Regions from separate parts of the Paenibacillus sp. EKM206P genome, predicted to be linked through region 1. Evidence: riboswitches for the same ligand, from Rfam matches in the RefSeq annotation. Region 1 holds a riboswitch; each other region holds the start of a gene.
The links. Region 1 has a riboswitch for cobalamin ahead of metE (5-methyltetrahydropteroyltriglutamate--homocysteine S-methyltransferase). Riboswitches for the same ligand answer to the same signal wherever they lie in the genome.
Positions count from the first base shown of each region.

Region 1 (6,135 bases):
CTTGGGTCACGCTCCATATCCACCGTAGGTGCCCACAGGGTCAGACCGTTTAATTTGGGATCACGACGATAGTAGACACGCGCCTCATCTGCGATAACAGATCCGATTTGACGCATTAATTCCGTATCCCAAGTACATGCCAATCCTACTGGCTGAGGAAATGAAGTCGCCTCACCCAACCATGCTATCCCGTGTGCCGCTTCCGTACCGTGCTTGTAAGCTGCGACTCCCAATCGGTCAATGGCCGGCTGATATTGCAACATGGATTCGATCTTTTCCTCCAAGGTTAGTCGTGACACGAGATCCCGTACACGCTCATCCAGATGAATCTTCGGATCTTGAAATAAATATTCGATATCCGTTGTTTCATGACTCATATCCGTCATCTCCTTATTCCATTTAAGAATATAATGAAAAGGCATACATGAAAGCGTTTTATATATCATAGCTAAAAAGGAGTATCCCGGCAACAATACCGTAAACATCCTATACTGGATGAAAGAGAGTCGCAGCATAAAGACAAAAAAAGTTGCATTTTACCTTCAATATACAAAGCTAAAAATAATATTTTTTGGTATAATCAGGATATATCATTGAAGGAGGAAGCGCTGATGAAAAATACCGGAATGACAAGGCCCCTGGATCAATTGGGGCGAATTGTACTCCCTAAGGAAATGCGCACCACAATGGATATCAATATCGGTGATTCGCTTGAATTCTTCGTAGATGAAGAAGGATTTGTATTAAGAAAATACACGGGTGTCTCCTGCAAATTTTGCGGCGCGGTGGATCACTTAACTTATTTTCGGGACAGCTTTATCTGCGCTGATTGCATTCAATTATTAAAGACCGATGAAAATGTGCATGCCACAAGCAATGATGCTATCCAGGCTCAAGAACATACCCAGCCGATCCGAAACAACACAACGTGGCAGCCCAAGCATTCCAGAGTGCAGCAAGGTGAAATGGTAAAAAAGCTTCGCAAGCTAATTCAGGATCACCCGAACCTGCCACAAAAAGTGTATGCAGAAATGCTCGATATCTCCCAAGGCCGGGTGTCCCAGTTGAAAAAGCTACTCTAAACCTTCTAAATCTATATCCCAAAATCATACACAATGTACCGACGACCCTATTCATTTTTTTGTCACAACTTCGATTGCCAGGTATAGAGTAAGGCGCATATCTACGGATGTGCCCCTTACTCTATACCTGGCTTTTTCGTGTCGGCCGCTCTTGCTAATGTGACAATAGTCACATACTCCCGATGTATACGTATATACAATATATAGATCGAAACAATTGGTTATCACTAGATATCATCAATATGTTGTTTTTGTGAAAAATATATATATTTTACTATATGGAGGGTTTTACGATGAAGGTGCTGGAGGAACATCAATTATACGACATCGGCGAGCGGGTCATTGGGGCACAAGATCTGGACATGCTGCGGGAGAATGCAAATTTGAATGGAGAATCGTTCAGCGGCAAAATGAGCAAGCTTGGGTCCGAGTATGCCAAATGGTATGCGCGCCTGCGGGTACTTCCGCCTGAACTGACGAACGCGATTGATCACGGATATGTATATGTTCACGATTTGGACCAATACGCACTCGGAACTACGAATTGTATCTTTATCCCTTTTGGCCGGTTACTACAAGACGGATTCAATACAGGCAATGGCTCTGTACGCACACCGCAAACGATTATGTCCGCTATGGCACTAGTTGCCATCATATTCCAGTCTCAGCAAAATAGCCAATTCGGAGGTGTCTCCGCCAATAAAATAGATTGGGACCTTGCCCCATACGTTGCCCGGTCCTTCCGCAAGCATCTGCGCAAGGGACTTCGGCTGTTCGAGGAAGAGATAGAATCCAGTCTGACTGACGATGAACTACATATGGCCAATCCCCATTTGCAAGAAGCCTGCCCTCGTTCATACGCATTCGCTCGCGAAGAGACGGAGACGGAAACCCGACAGGCTGCTGAATCGCTCATTCATAACCTGAACACCATGAGCAGTCGCGCGGGTGGACAGATTCCATTCACTTCACTGAATTACGGAATGTGCACGTCTGCTGAGGGACGGCTTGTTACTCAATCGCTGCTGGAGGCCACGATTCGCGGCTTGGGTAGCGGGGAAACTCCTATTTTTCCACAGCATATTTTCCAATGCAAAGAGGGAATCAATCAGGCAGAAGGCGACGTCAATTATGATTTGTTCTTACGGGCGGTAGAATGCTCTAGCAGACGGATGTATCCCAATTTTGTGAATGTGGATGCCACCTTTAACCTGCCTTTTTACCGTGCTGATGACCCGGATACCATTATAGCGACAATGGGTTGCCGTACCCGCACCATTTCTGACCGTTTCGGTAGAAATCGGCAGAGTGGTAAGGGAAATCTCTCCTTCAATACCATTAATCTGGTGCGGCTTGGCATTGAGTATGGTATTTGCACAGGCAAACGCCTGACACCTGACCGTGATCGCTTTGATGCGAGACTAGAAGAAGTTATGCGCATTGCGGTGGATGGCTTAATCCATCGCTATCAAATCCAGACCAGCCAGCCGGCCAAAGCCTCGGACTTTATGATGCGCGAAGGGGTATGGGAAGGTGGAGAACAACTAGAGCCAGATGATAAGGTGGGAAGCATACTAAAACACGGTACGCTTTCGATCGGATTCATCGGACTGGCTGAGTGCATGAAGGCACTATACGGGAAACACCACGGGGAGGATGATTTCGTATACCGCGAGGCACAGCGAATCATCACTTCTATGCGCGTGTATTGCGATCGAATGAGTGAATATCACAATTTGAATATTACATTGTTCGCTACGCCTGCCGAAGGTCTGTCGGGCAAGTTCACCTTGCTGGATCAACGTGATTTCGGGATTATTCCTGAGGTAAATGATCGAGAATATTACACGAATTCTTTTCATATTCCCGTGTATTACACACTCCCGGCTGCTCGTAAAATCAGCTTGGAAGCTCCGTTCCATAACCTATGCAACGCTGGTGCGATATCATACATTGAGCTGGACGGTAATGCGCGGAATAACCCGGATGCGTTTCTTAAAATTGTTCAATACGCGCTGCATCAGAATATCGGCTACTTCTCCATCAACCATCCGGTGGATCGTTGTACGGAATGCGGTTATGAAGGGATTATCGGGACAAGCTGCCCCCAATGTGGCACAGATGAGGAGCACACACACTTTCAGCGCTTACGTCGGGTAACCGGATATCTGACAGGAGATTATACCGTTCGCTTTAATGCTGCAAAACAGGCAGAAGTTCGAGACCGGGTGAAACATAAGTGAATTTATGTGGCTACATTCCGGAATCTCTGAATGAAGGATACGGCCTGCGTACCGTCGTGTTCATTAGCGGTTGCCGTCATGCCTGTCCCGGATGCTTTAATCCAGCGTCGTGGAGCTTCCGTGCAGGTGAGCCATTCACCCCCCAACGACAACAGGAGGTCATTCGTGACATCATGGAAAATCCGTTGTTGGACGGACTGACTCTCTGCGGGGGAGACCCGTTTTTCTCAGCAGCAGAATGCTCGCAATTTGTGCGTGACTTCCGTGCGGCCTGTCCCGACCGAACCGTGTGGGCTTACACTGGCTTTGTCTATGAAGATCTACTCACAGATCAGGAGCGACAAAAGCTAGCACTTTTGTGCGATGTGATTGTGGATGGTCGCTTTGTAGAACAGCAAAAGGACCTGACCCTTCCCTTCCGGGGCAGCCGCAACCAGCGTCTGGTAGATGTAAAAGCCAGCATTCAGGCAGGTTACACCGTTTCATTGACTTAAGGCGAAGGTTACTCGGCAAATGCTATATCTAATCTAGGACAAGTCTCCATCATGGATGAGGCTTGTCTTTTTTTTGCATATCCCTAACAGATTCCATTGCAGTTTCTATTGCGCATCCTGCAAGTTTCACTTATGATGGTGAACAAGTATACGAGTGCATAATTATTCGTCATACCTTAACCGCATAGCTTGGAGATAGGTGTCTGTTCTATTCAGATCAGGCTTAAAAGGGAAGCCGGTGCAAATCCGGCACGGTCCCGCCACTGTAAACGGGGAACTTTCAGCTGTTCATACAACCACTGGTCCACAGACCGGGAAGGGATGCTGAGAGTCATGATCCGTAAGTCAGGAGACCTGCCTATTTTAACAACATCGCAAGTACCTACGGAAGATAGGGAGGTGTTAAGAGCAGTCGCCGTATTTTTGATTTTTTAATCACGGAGGCATTCTTTCCCCTACTTATTTTTAACTCTGGGGGGAAGAATGCCTTTTTTGGTACGTAAAAATAAAACAGCCACCCGCTAGGAGGAAAAGTACATGTCCGTCATTGAATGGCCTGAATTGTCCGGCTTAATTAGCAGTAATCTGGGATATCCGCGTATCGGCGAAAACCGGGAATGGAAGAAAGCACTGGAACGCTTCTGGAACGGCAGTATTAACGAAAGCGAACTGCAAACGGAGATGAAAAGATTACGGTTGGAGCATCTGAGCAAGCAGCGTGACAAGGGGATTGATCGCATTCCTGTCGGAGACTTCTCCTATTATGATCACATGCTGGATACATCTGTGATGTTTGGTCTGGTACCCGAAAGGTTCAACCATCGTCCCGCAGGTCCGGTTCCTCTGTCCGTGTATTTCGGGATCGCTCGTGGACAGAAGGGAGCAACCGCCAGTGAAATGACCAAATGGATGAATACCAATTATCACTACATCGTTCCTGAATTGGCAAACGCAGTCCCGGTGTTCACTGAAAATAAACCTTTACAGGCTTATCTTGAAGCAAAACAGGAGCTAGGCATTGATGGGAAACCGGTCCTCATCGGCCCCTATTCATTCGTTACCCTTTCCAAAGGCTATGATCGTAAGGAACTTGCTTCTATTATAAGAACCTTCCTGCCTTTATACACCCGTGTCCTGTCTGAACTAGCAGCAGAAGGTGTTCAATGGGTCCAAATCGATGAACCTGTCCTGACCACCTCATTCCCAGTAGAGGATCTGGACATTATTCAGGAAGTCTATGAAGCTTTGACCCAAGCTGCGCCCTCTTTAAATATAATGCTGCAAACCTACTTTGGCAGCCTGGACCATTATGAGCGTCTGTCCGCACTTCCGGTACAGGGACTGGGTCTTGATTTTGTGTATGATGATGGCGAAAATCTTCAGCATATATTGCAGCATGGTTTCCCTAAAGGAAAAACGCTGGGCGCTGGGGTCATTGATGGGCGCAATATATGGCGCAGCGACCTGAACGCTGTGGCTACCCTGCTGGGCCAGTTAGCGGAACAAACCACTGCCGAGCAGCTTATCGTTCAGCCATCATGCAGTCTCCTGCATGTGCCAGTTAGTCTAGAGGCAGAGCACAAGCTAGATCGAGAACTGGTCCAAGCGCTGGCCTTTGCCGATGAAAAGCTTGAGGAAATCGCCGTCCTGACGGCTGCACTTGGCAAACACGATCCATCCGCACTCACCAAGCTTGGACAAAGTGCAGATGCGGTAGCCCGTTTCAACAGCTCAGCGGCACGCGTACAGACAGCTGCCGATCTGGCTGACTTACTAGCCAAGGAGCCTCTGTCACGCAGCGTTCCTTTCGCTGAGCGTCGTGAGATTCAGCAAAATAAGCTGAAGTTGCCTCCGCTGCCTACGACGACTATTGGTAGCTTCCCGCAAACTGCCGAGATCCGCAAGGCCCGCCTGCACTATCGCAAAGGAGAATGGTCTGCCGAGCAATACCGGACGTTCATCCAACAGCAAATCAAGGAATGGATTGATATTCAGGAGGACATTGGCATTGACGTGCTTGTACACGGGGAATTTGAGCGGACCGATATGGTTGAATTTTTTGGCGAAAAGCTGAATGGCTTTGCTTTTACACAAAACGGATGGGTACAGTCCTACGGCTCCCGCTGCGTCAAACCACCGATTATATACGGAGACGTTTCCTTCGATCAGCCCATGACTGTGGAAGAAACGGCATTCGCCCAATCGTTAACCTCCAAGCCTGTTAAGGGAATGCTTACAGGCCCTGTGACCATTTTGAACTGGTCTTTTGAACGTAATGATATTCCGCGCAGTCAAGTCGCTTTACAGTTGGCTCTG
Region 1 covers NZ_JAAMNQ010000002.1:405,770-411,904, reverse strand. Annotated here, with positions in the region: gene G9G53_RS05590 (glycoside hydrolase family 3 protein) at 1-377, opposite strand, end outside; gene G9G53_RS05585 (AbrB/MazE/SpoVT family DNA-binding domain-containing protein) at 612-1,082, shown strand; gene G9G53_RS05580 (anaerobic ribonucleoside triphosphate reductase) at 1,376-3,325, shown strand; gene nrdG (anaerobic ribonucleoside-triphosphate reductase activating protein) at 3,322-3,819, shown strand; cobalamin riboswitch at 4,000-4,195, shown strand; gene metE (5-methyltetrahydropteroyltriglutamate--homocysteine S-methyltransferase) at 4,357-6,135, shown strand, end outside.

Region 2 (6,135 bases), 220 kb from region 1:
TCAATTCCAGCATCACTGGTGCATCCTTCCTTCCAGGCTCATCTCCAACACTCGATCTGCTATGCGACTCATACCTTGGCGATCATGTGAGATCAACAATATGGTGAGATCAAAGTCTTCTCTCAACTGTCGCAGCAATGCCAAGACCTTGTCGCGGTTGATCACATCCAGCGCCGTAGTAGGCTCGTCGGCAATAAAGAGGCTCGGACCGGAGCTTAGCATGGCAGCCAGTAGCACCCTTTGACACATGCCTCCACTTAGTTCAAAAGGATATGACGACAAAATATGCTCAGGATCTGCAAACCCTACCTTGCAGAGCAGAGAGCGCAAATAGGCCTCCCGCACTGGAGTAGCGCCTCCTCTGGCTATTTCAGAGGCACGGCTCAGCACCTGCCGCATCCGTGACAGCACGCTCAGTGGATGGACTTGCTGTGATGCAGTGTGGGATGGGGTAGCATCAGCGTGCCCCAGCTCCATCTGGTCTTGCGGCATCCAACGCCGCCCGTGCAGTCTAAGCGTATCCATCAGCTGGGCGCGGACAGTCCGGATCGGGTTTAACCCGCTCAGCGATTGTTGAATGAGCAGGGCAATATCCTCTCGGCGCAGCCTTTGCCAGCGCCGTTCCTGGAACGGGAGAATGTCTTCCCCGTTATAGTAGATACGCCCATGCGTAACACCGATACCTGGCTCCAGCATGCCTGCGATTGCGTGAGCGGTCAGGCTCTTGCCGCATCCGCTCGGTCCAGTCAGGACCACAATCTCCCCTGAATATATGGAAAAGCTCACATCACGCAGCAGTGGTTTGCTCCCACTTCTGCTTGCTCCTACGCCTGTGCGGCAGATTTCCAAATGTTCCACGTGTAACAACGGTTTTCGACCTGCCACTTGTTCTATCGTATCCTTGCCCCCAAGGGCTGTTTGATCCTCCACTATTTGGCCGCCTCCTTTTCCGAAAAGCGGTCACCCAAAAGCTGGCAGGCAAGTACGAATAGCATAATCGCCAAGCCTGGGAAAATCATGACATGCGGAGCCACCTGAAAATATGAGGTGGCATCATGCAGCATCACGCCCCACTCTGGCTTAGGCGGCTGTACCCCCAGTCCAAGAAAGGACAGCCCAGCGATCATCAGCACCACGCGTCCGATATCCCATACCGCATAAACCAACAACTGCGGCAACGCTTGTGGCAATACATAACGACTCAGTATACGTACGTGTGAATTGCCGGATAAACGGGCATACCGAACGTAGTCCTCCTGACAAGCTTTTTGAACCAGACTACGGATATATCGGACATAGCCCGCCCACCGTACCGCAATAATGGCAAGGGTCATGTTAACAAAACCCGGACCCAAAATACCGACAATTGCCACTGTTAAAATAATATCAGGAAAAGCCAGTACGCCGTCGATTCCCCGCATGACCAGCTGGTCCACGCGTCCGCGCACATAACCAATAAGCAACCCTATAGGCAGACTGAAGCACAACGTAGCTACAGTAATTGCACATGCGATTAGCACGCTCGTCCGAATCCCGTAAATGAGCCGTGACAGCACATCCCGACCCAGATGATCCGTACCGAAAGGGTATTTCCGACTAGGTGGTGCCAGGCGGTTCAAAAGGTCCACTTGGAGAGGATCATGAGGAGCGACCCATGGAGCTAATAACCCAAGCAGCACGATCAGACCAAACAGTAAGCCCCCTGCCAGCAAGCCTCCTTTAAAGGGAAGCCGTATCTTTTTCATTTTCAGCTTCCTCCTTAACGCAAACGTAGCCTCGGATCTATCGCCGTCTGGACCACATCCACCAAACACTGAACTCCTACAATTAAAAATACGGCGAAAATAACATACCCCTGAATCACCGGATAATCTCGCTGTGTAATCGCATCTATAAAATACTTGCCCAACCCCGGCCATGAAAAAATGGTCTCTACAATCACATTACCTGCCAGCATAAATGATAGATTGGTACCTAGCAGTGTAATTATAGGCAGAACCGCATGCCTAAATATCTCAAAAAACAGGATATGCAAACGTGAAAAGCCTCGAGCCTTCGCTGCTTTCACAAAATTCCGGTCACCCAGCTCCAGCATTTGAGCGCGCAGTACGCGTGCTTGCACAGCTCCCAAACCTGCGCCAAGAGTCAGCGCTGGGAGCACTAGATGTGTCCAGTCCTCCCTTCCCATGGATGGGAGCCAGCCCAAGCGAACGGAGAATAGATAGATCAACAGAAAACCAAACCAAAAAGAGGGGATCGACGATCCCAGCAGGGCGAACAGCCTGCCCAGACGATCCAGTGGGCCGCTGATTTTTAGCGAGGCAGCCAGCCCCAGCCCCAGCGTAAGCACCGTCATGACGGCGAAGCCCGCAGCAGCTAGCTCCACAGTAGCAGGAAGTCTGTTCCACAGTTCGGCTAGCACCGACTCCTTGGATACATACGAAGTGCCCCAATGCCCTGTGAACACATCCCGCAGCCAGTTCACATATTGAATATGAAGCGGTTCGTTTAAGCCCAGTTCCTTTCGTAGCGTCGTCAACGCCTCCTCAGAGGCAGGGATATTATGCGCGGTGAGCAAAATGGTAGCAGGGTCTCCAGGGGCCAGCCGCATCAGTACAAAAGTCAGCGTGGACACCACGAATACAATGATAAGCAGCTGCGCCACACGTTCCAGTATAAAACGAATCATAGGATACGCAGCTCGTTATTCCGCAATATCGGATTGCGCTGTAATGTAGTAATACTCGATCGGATGGGGTGTAAAACCCTCCACCCCTTTTTTCACACCAAACACATTATCAGGATGCACAATGAACGACTGTGGCAAATCCGTATTGATGATATCCAGCGCTTGTAGTGTCACAGCATTACGCTGCGCTGTATCCTTCGCCAGCTTCAAGCTGTTCAGAATACTCTCTAGCGGTTTGGAACTATAACGGCTTACATTGGCTTCGCTTTTCGAAGAATAAAACATGTCCATAAAATATTGCGGCTCTCCTGTATGAGCAGTAAGCATACTGTACATAGCAAAGTCCCAATCGTTTTTGGTCAACGCCTCGTCGATATTTTCCACCTTGCGAATCTTGACCTGGATTCCCTCTTTCAGCAATTGGCTTTGGATGACCTCAGCCATAACAGAGAGCTCCGGACGCTGAGGGAAAGTCAGCAGCGTAACCTCGAACGGCTTGCCTTGCTTAGTCCATGTCCCTTGGGCGTCCTTCTGCCAGCCATCCTTCGTCAACAGTTGCTCTGCCGTTCCGTCCAGCGCTTTACGCTCAACTTTACCGAAGGGAAGAATGCTCGGGAACGGGCTGCTTGCCTCCGTACCGAAGCCCCTCATGACGGCGCTCACAATCGATGCGCGTGGAATCAGGCTGTCCACCACCTTACGGTTCGCCGCATCCTTGAATACTGGCGATTCCATATTGTACACGATCATATGGGTGCGCAAGGACGGAGCTGACAGTACTTGTAACTTGTCGTTCTTTTTCAGTACCTCTGCGTTATCAACCGGAATATCCGTCGCTACGTCCACCTCGCCGGATTGCAGCGCCATCAGGCGCGAATTCCCGTCCGTAATGAACTTCATCGTCGCTTCAGCTAATCGTGCCTTCTCGCCCCAATATCCGTCATAACGCTCTACGACCAAGGATTGGTCCTTGTTGAACGCTTTGACTTTAAAGGCGCCTGTCATCGCTGGGTAACTCTGCTCATCTTTCATTGATGCCACATCCAGTACAATCGTCGATGGATCAGCTAGATTGGACACCAACGCCGCATTTGGCTGGTTTGTCGTGATCTTCAAGGCCAGCGGGCCGCTTACATCAATGGACTTCACATTCAGTAAATCCTTCGCCAGATGGCTTTTCTCAATAGAGCGTAACAAAGACGCTTTTACACTTGCTGCATCCATACTTTTTCCATTATGAAAAGTGACTTTATCCTGCAAGCTGAACGTCCAAACTGTAGGGCTATCCTGCTTCCACTCCTTTGCCAGCCAAGCCACAGGCTCCAGCTTTTCATTCAAACGTACCAGTGTCTCACCTGCACCGGATCGCATCACATCCCAGCTATTATCTCCATGCGGGTCAACGCCTGACGGTTTCCATGTATACGCCATTACCAGCTTTTTATTTGTCGCTGTTTGTTGTGCTGACGCGTTTTCACCCTTGCCGGAGCTATCCGACGTCCTATTGCTGGCACATCCCGAAAGAGCCATAACTGCCAGCAGCAGCATCACCCCTGTACATATCAACCATGAACGCCTGCTACGATTGCTAATCATTCGATGAATCCCCCTCTATCTTGTAAAACCGCATAAAACTAACGCAAAACGCGAAAAAAGCATTCCAGACCACTTAATTAGCAGTCAGAAATGCCTTCAATATAAAATGTCAGAACTCACCTCGAAGCCAACTCCAAAAACATAGAAGGGATCAGATCGGTTTCAGACATTCCGTATGCAGCACGCCTAACCACCTCCCCAGCATCCCGTGGGTCTGACAGTGATGTCAAAACAGGCAGGTCTCCTGACTCCAGGCGTATCTTTCAGGCCTTCCCGGTTCTTCACAATTCCAGTGGCTGTTCTGAAAGCTCCAGCAGTATCCTGCTGATGCCTGTATACAGTGGCGGGCCCGTGTCGGAATCAACCGAACTTCCCTTTTAAGTGAACATGCTCAACAACTATGTACATCGTCTCTACGAAACCCCATACATAGAGTTGTCCGGCTCACACCTGTTTTCTTCCTTTATTTCTTTTCATTACGATCTTATTTTGTTGTCACAGGCTTGTCAATAAAGGCTGCACAATAATTTAAATTTGAACGATAAGGTAGAAACAAGACCTAACCTCCAATTGCGTGCACGCAATTGAAGTGTTAAAATTAGGTATAGAGTAAACCACCGTGTCCGTATACTAAAAAGAGTCTTCGCCGCGCCAACGGCAAAGACTCTTAGGACTTGAAAGGCTGTGGATCACCCACGGCGCGCTGCATAACTAATGGTTAATGCAAACGAAACCCACCGTTAGGGGCCAACCTAATTACGCGGTGGGTTTTCGCTTGTTCCGAAATTTCCGACGCAGCCAGCGATAAAGTTTACGAATACTAAACACCAGGCTTAGTAATGTAACCATCCAACGCAATACATCGTAGCACGACACAAGTGTGACCATCGGCTTCACCCCCTTTCGGGAAGCTGCACCGTGGTCCGAAAACATCCACCACTATTCAAAATCCATAAGGTAAATTATACCATGATATCACCCACCACTCTAGCAAATTCTTCTAGTAAGTAAACTGGAAAACGCACCAAATTAGAGCTACCTATTTCATCCCGCAGTTTATCTATATATCCCCAGACAGCAAGGGTATCTACTATCTGGATAACCCCATGCCAAAAAGCCGGAAAAGAGGCATACGGCCTCTCTCCGGCTATCTTTATTCCTAATCATCAAACCTTCTGTGGAACCTCCTGAACCGTCACGCTTTTGACCGATTCCCCTTGTTTTCTCGTCAAAACGATGTTCAAGACAATCGCTGTAATCGAGCCCGAAACAATACCATTTTGCAACAGCATTTTGGCAAAGCTCGGCAGCTGGTCGAACATTTGTGGCAGAACGGCAGAACCTAGGCCCACAGCAATACTGCATGCTGCGATCAGCAGATTGCTTTCCTTTCGCAGATCCACTTCTGACAAAATAGACATGCCTGATGCAGCGACCGAGCCAAACATAACGATCATCGCCCCGCCCAGCACAGCGTTAGGAATCACTGTCGTTAAAGCAGCCAGCTTAGGCAGCAAACCGAGAACAACCATGATACCGCCCGCAGCAAAAATAACGTTCCGCGATTTGACGCGTGTGAGCGAGATCAGACCCACATTTTGCGAGAAGGCTGTATAAGGAAACGCGTTAAAAATACCCCCAAGCATAATCGCAAGTCCTTCCGAACGAAGTCCATTGACGATCTGCTTTTGCTCTACCTTTTGATCAATCGCCTTGCCTACTGCCAGATAAACACCCGTAGACTCGACCATGCTGACAATATTGACGATAACCATCGTACAAACTGCCATAATGCTAAACTCTGGCTTACCAAAATAAAATGGCTCCGCAACACTCACCCATGACGCATC
Region 2 covers NZ_JAAMNQ010000002.1:189,193-195,327, reverse strand. Annotated here, with positions in the region: gene G9G53_RS04615 (ABC transporter ATP-binding protein) at 1-16, opposite strand, end outside; gene G9G53_RS04610 (ATP-binding cassette domain-containing protein) at 13-930, opposite strand; gene G9G53_RS04605 (ABC transporter permease) at 930-1,745, opposite strand; gene nikB (nickel ABC transporter permease) at 1,760-2,689, opposite strand; gene G9G53_RS04595 (ABC transporter substrate-binding protein) at 2,705-4,285, opposite strand; cobalamin riboswitch at 4,503-4,700, opposite strand; gene G9G53_RS04590 (nucleobase:cation symporter-2 family protein) at 5,452-6,135, opposite strand, start outside.
Region 2: linked by a shared signal. The riboswitch ahead of G9G53_RS04595 (ABC transporter substrate-binding protein) and the one ahead of metE (5-methyltetrahydropteroyltriglutamate--homocysteine S-methyltransferase) in region 1 are both predicted to bind cobalamin.

Region 3 (6,135 bases), on a different contig from region 1:
GAAAGGACTCCCCGTTATCCTTGGTAATAAAACTGAAATTTAAATTACCGAGGTCATGATATACAGCACCGCCGCCGGACAGGCGACGAACGACTTGAATATTGTTATCTCTGACAAACTCGGCGTTGATTTCTTCAATGGTATTTTGATGCTTGCCTATAATAATAGAAGGCTGATTAATGTAAAACAGCAAATAGCTGTCGTCCAGCGGTAGATGCTTGAGCGCGTATTCCTCAATAGCAAGATTAATGGCTGGATCGTGTATCCCTTGGTTGTCGATGAACAGCATGTCCATTCCTCCGTATATAAACTGTGTAATTTTATGTGTGCCTCCTTCTATTGTAACCCAAGTGAGCCATGTACAAAAGCTCATTTGCATTGACGGGACGCAAAAAGCAGCCTCATAATGGAGCTAAATGATTGGAAACGGGCGGAAAGGATGAGAGGCAATGATAGAGGTTTACGGTCATGGCGGGGACAGGGAAACAGCTGCGGCGACATTTGGCGGGACTGCTGCTGATTTTGTAGATTTTAGTGCAAATATTAATCCGCTTGGTCCACCGCCTGAGGTGCTTGAGGCGCTGCAACACTCATTTGACACTGTGATTCGCTATCCAGACCCTGGGCATCGGAATTTTAAAAATATGCTCGCACGGCGACTGCATGTTCCACCGGAGTCGTTAAGTATCGGAAACGGAGCGGCTGAGAGCATGGCGCTCTTGTTATTGGGACTAGCTCCTAAGCGTGTGGGTACAGTGGAGCCGTGTTTTTCGGAATATGCCGAGCTGGCTGGCAAATTCGGAGCTGAGGTCAACCGGGTGTATGGGAAGGCCTCGCTTCAATGGAAGGCGGACGTGGAGGACATCCTTCAGCTCATGGAGCAGGTAGATGTTTTGTTCCTCGGGCAGCCGAATAATCCAAATGGCGTCCAATATAGTGAGCAGGAGCTGTGCGAGCTGGCAGAGGCGGCTGGCACAACGGGTACTGTGCTGGTGGTGGATGAAGCATTCATTGATTTTATTCCGCTGGAACGGCGAATCTCACTGCTGCCTGTGCTGGATCGCTATCCTCATGTGATTTTGATCCGGTCAATGACCAAATTTTATGCCATTCCTGGCCTACGATTGGGTTATGCGATTGCTCATCCGGACTATATCCGGCGAATGACGGCCAAACAGGTGACCTGGAGTGTGAATGGATTGGCGTTGCTGGCTGGCGAGGCGTGTTTGAGAAGTGGGCAAGCATATGAGCACCAAACACAGGAGCTGATTGCTGCGGAGCGCAACCGTCTGTTAACCGGCTTGGCGGAATGGGGCTGCGGTGTCGTTCCCGGTGAAGCCAATTACGTGCTGGCAAGGGCGCCGGGTACGTGGAGTGCATCGGCTATTCAGCAGGCGCTTGGACAACGCGGAGTTCTTATACGTAGCTGTGCTATGTATCCGGGACTGACGACGAGCCATTTTCGGATTGCGGTCAAGGATGCAGAAGCCAACGACAGGCTGCTATCTGTATTGGGTGAAGTGCTGGAGGAGGAACAGCGGCTTGACAGTTAGCTTGATTATCCTGGCAGCCTACCTTTTGGACAGGATGATCGGTGATCCGAGGTGGTTGCCGCATCCAGTCATCGGTATGGGACATGCCATTTCGGCATTGGAAAAATTGATTCGCCGCCAGGTCCGAAGTGACCGGGGGCTGAAACGTGCGGGTATACTGCTTCCACTCATTGTGGCGGGAGGCTCCTTTGCGCTCGCCTGGGCGCTGTTGCACTTGCTTGCCTGGATTCATCCGTGGTTATCTGTCGGCGCAGAAATAGTGCTGATTGCGACCACGATTGCTTCCAAAGGACTAAAGGATGCAGGAATGGCAGTCTACCGAGCGTTGCAGGCGGATGACCTGGCTGCGGCACGGCGGGAGCTGGGCATGATAGTCGGGCGGGATACGCAGCAACTTGATGAGCCTGAGATTGTACGCGGTACGGTTGAAACGGTCGCTGAAAATATCGTGGACGCGATTATTTCCCCGCTTTTTTATGCCTTGATCGGGGGAGCACCCTTGGCGCTGGCTTATCGTGCTGTGAATACGCTCGATTCCATGGTTGGCTACAAAAATGAAAAGTATCTGCATTTAGGCTGGGCTTCAGCACGTCTAGATGATGTGGCTAACTACATTCCAGCACGCCTGACAGCGGCAATGCTTGTGATAGCGGCGTTGATGTACAAACGAGATGCTGCAAGAAGCTGGCGCACAGTCAAGCGAGACGCTCGTCTGCACCCAAGTCCGAACAGTGGCTTCCCGGAATCGGCTGTTGCTGGTGCATTGGGGATTCGTCTTGGAGGATATAATGTGTATCATGGCGTGCGCTCCTTTCGTGCATACATGGGGGATTGGATACGACCGCTAGAGTCGAAAGATATACGGCATACGATCCAGCTGATGTTCGCCGTGTCCAGTATGTTTGTAGGATTGTGTTTGTTAGGAGCCGCAGGTTGTTTTGCCTTGGGATGGGTGCGGTGAGGGTGAGGAGTGACACACTGAATAATGATCGAGCAGGAAGTGACATTTCTTGAAACAAGATATAGCAGCAAAAAGGACAGTAGAATACGCACAAAGACCGAACTCACAGGAGGATAAGGTGCCGTATGATGCTAAAGAAGATCTGCATTGGGATATGGAGCTCGTGTTAGTTCGTCACGGCACAACCTTATGGAACAAGGAACGTCGATATCTGGGACACTCCGACTTAGGTTTGCTACCGGGGGCAGAGCAGGAATTAAAGCCTTTGCAGGAAAAATTGCAAGGTCAGTCCTTTGCTCGAATCTATTGCAGCGACTTAATGCGATGTCGCCAGACCTTGCAGATCATTGTGCCGGAATCAGAGTTGACGTCTGGGCGTTCCCTATCTACTATGCCTCCTATGATGGAACCATGTCTGCGAGAGCTTCATTTTGGCGAGTGGGATGGAAAAACGTATGACATGCTCAAGGATGTGTCGTTGTATCGGGCTTGGATTGATGAGCCGCAACGGATCACCCCACCTGGTGGAGAGTCTTGGACAGATTTTGTAAATCGTCTGCGCAAATTTCTTGACTCTCTGTATGAATGGCGTGTTGCTATGGAAGTTCAACCCATGGATTTGACTGCTACGTCGCCCTCTGTTTTGGTCGTTACGCATGGTGGCGTAATTCGTCAGCTAGCTTGCATGCTGATACCGGGCCATGATTTTTGGAGTCTGAATCCGAAGCCGGGAGAAGCATTAAGGATTCAATTGAGGCTGGCAGGACCGCACAATTACATAGCGGAAATGCTTCCTCATTAGGTTAGACACCAGCGGATAAAGAGGCTGTTTGGGTTGTAAGCCGCCTCATTTTAACCTATAATCATCAAGTAAAAGAACGGCTTGACTACCACTACATCAAATATCCAGCAGACGAGGTCGGCGCAGCGTGATGAAACTATGGTTTCCCTCCCTGCGCTGTTAAAAGGGAAGTCGGTGTGAATCCGGCGCGGTCCCGCCACTGTAAATGGAAACATGCCCGTTAGTCCTCTTTATATGTTACTAAGCATATGAAAGAATTTCAGGACATGTATTTTACCATAAGTCAGGATACCTGCCCGTCCGCCTGTCACCATAATCCTTCGAGGAAAGGATGACGTGTTCGCAGTGACTGTCCATGCGGAAAGAAGCTGCCGCCTGCGCACGATCTGCGCTAACGTGACCCCTGTGTCCTGATATGAGGATGCGGGGGTTTTTGATAGGAAAAAAGGCTAGATTTAGAAGATATCTGATGATGTTCAAGTAACGCTCTTAACGATTTATTTATGAAGGGGTGCAAATCATGGCAGGAAAAAAAATAAAGGTGTGGACAACAGGTCTATTGGCTCTGATTTTGGCAGTTGTGCTGAGTGCATGTGGCGCTAATGGAAAAAATGCAGAAAATAAAGAGGGTCAGGCTTCTTCACAGCAGCCGGGACAGGCAGTAAACGCACAAGAGCCTCCGGGCAAAACGGTTTACCCGCTCACAGTTAAAGATGCAACAGGACAGGAATTTACATTCAAAAAAGCGCCGGATAAAATCGTTTCCGTCTCCCCGGCAGAAACCGAGGCGTTGTTCGCCATTGGGCTGGATAAGGAAATTGTCGGCGTCTCCGACTACTCTGATTACCCGGAAGCAGCTACGAAAAAGCCTAAAGTGGGCGGTATTATGAAACCGAACGAAGAGGCGATCATTGCTGCGAACCCGGAAGTCGTTTTTGCAGGGATATCACTTAGTGAACAGGCTACGACCAAGCTGCGCGACATGGGAATTATGATTTTTAAAACGGAACCGAAGACAGTGGAAGATGTCATGGCTAACATCGAATTGTATGGGAAAATCACCGATCATCAGAGAGAAGCAAGAGCGGTGACTGACAAGATGAGAGCAGATGTAGCAGAAGTAAAAGAAGGAATTAAAAATATCGGTAAAGGGCAGAAGCTGCGGGTATACGTCGAGTTTTCACCAGGCTGGACAGTGGGTAAAGGCGAGTTTATGGACGAGCTGATTACGTTGGCGGGCGGCGAAAATGTAGGTGCCACGCAGAAGGGGTGGTACCAAATCAGTGAGGAAAATATTATTGCTGCGAACCCTGACGTGATTTTGTACAGCAAAAGTGTCAAGGACGACAAAACGGGCCAGACGCTCGGTGATATCATTAAAGCTCGCAGTGGATGGGATCAAATATCGGCTGTTCGCCACAACCGGGTGTTTGCCGTGGATGATAATTTGATCAGTCGTCCGGGTCCACGCGTAACGGAAGGTCTCAAGGAAGTGGCCAAGGGCGTGTATCCTGAAATTTTCAAATGAACCGTAAACTGATCGGCTTTGGAGGGACAGGTCTTGTCCTGCTGTTGCTGACGCTGCTGCTCTGTCTTGGCATCGGCTCGGCCAAGCTTCCGGTCAGCCAAATCACGGGCATTCTGGTTAACCACCTACCGTGGTTAGGCGATACGTTTACACCGGATTGGAATACATCCTCAGAGCAGATTATTTTGAAGGTCAGATTGCCACGAGTGTTACTGGGAATGTTGGTAGGAGCAGCGCTGGCGCTGGCGGGAGCCGGATTTCAGGGTGTGCTGCGTAATCCTTTGGCTGATCCGTATACACTGGGGGTATCCTCGGGGGCTTCGGTAGGAGCGGCAGTACTGATTTATTGGGGCCTTCAATTTTCATTTGTTGGCATATGGACGCTGCCGCTAGTGGCATTTACGACCGGAATGCTTACGCTGTGGATGGTGCTGACGTTGGCACGGGAAGGTGGGAAAATTCCGACACAAAGTCTCATTTTGTCGGGTGTGGTGATGCAATCCTTTCTGGGAGCGGTTGTTTCCTTTCTGACAGCCATGTCGAAGGAGACGGTCAATGAAATATTGTACTGGACGATGGGAAGTCTTAGTCTGCGCGGTTGGTCATATACAGGAATCCTTTTACCTTATGTGGTCATAGGGCTGGTATTTCTATGGAACCGGGCACGTGTGCTGAATATTTTGGCTTTGGGTGAACGTCAGGCGGCGCACATGGGAGTTCATGTAGATGCGACGAAGCTATCTGTTCTGATTATTTCCACGCTGCTGACAGCAGCCGCTGTCTCGGTGTGTGGCGTGATTGGCTTTGTTGGACTCGTTGTACCGCATATCATTCGTCTGGTGACAGGTCCTGATTACCGTATGATTGTTCCATTATCTGCGCTCGGCGGAGCTGTTTTTATGGCTTGGGCAGATACGGCGGCTCGCACATTGTTAGCCCCCACAGAAATTCCTCTGGGCGTGATGACGGCCTTTGTTGGGGCACCGTTCTTCGCATATCTCCTGTACCGAAACAAGAAGCTGCGCAGGGGGGGACTGCTGTGACAGAACAAAGTGAATCACAGAAGGTGCGTGATCGGGCATTAGAGGTAGTGGGTCTGACACGTGCCTATGGAGAGTTCCATGCTTTAAAAAATATAAGCTGGAGCGTCGACGAAGGAACTTGGTGGGGGATTATTGGTCCGAACGGCAGTGGAAAATCGACCTTGTTGCATTTGCTTTCCGGTGTAGATCAGCCAACTTCGGGAAACGTTCATATCTATGGCAAAAAGGTCGGTAGCTACAGCAGGAAA
Region 3 covers NZ_JAAMNQ010000001.1:368,821-374,955, forward strand. Annotated here, with positions in the region: gene G9G53_RS01785 (lipoate--protein ligase) at 1-289, opposite strand, end outside; gene cobD (threonine-phosphate decarboxylase CobD) at 450-1,553, shown strand; gene cbiB (adenosylcobinamide-phosphate synthase CbiB) at 1,543-2,514, shown strand; gene G9G53_RS01800 (histidine phosphatase family protein) at 2,564-3,316, shown strand; cobalamin riboswitch at 3,439-3,630, shown strand; gene G9G53_RS01805 (ABC transporter substrate-binding protein) at 3,837-4,844, shown strand; gene G9G53_RS01810 (FecCD family ABC transporter permease) at 4,841-5,887, shown strand; gene G9G53_RS01815 (ABC transporter ATP-binding protein) at 5,884-6,135, shown strand, end outside.
Region 3: linked by a shared signal. The riboswitch ahead of G9G53_RS01805 (ABC transporter substrate-binding protein) and the one ahead of metE (5-methyltetrahydropteroyltriglutamate--homocysteine S-methyltransferase) in region 1 are both predicted to bind cobalamin.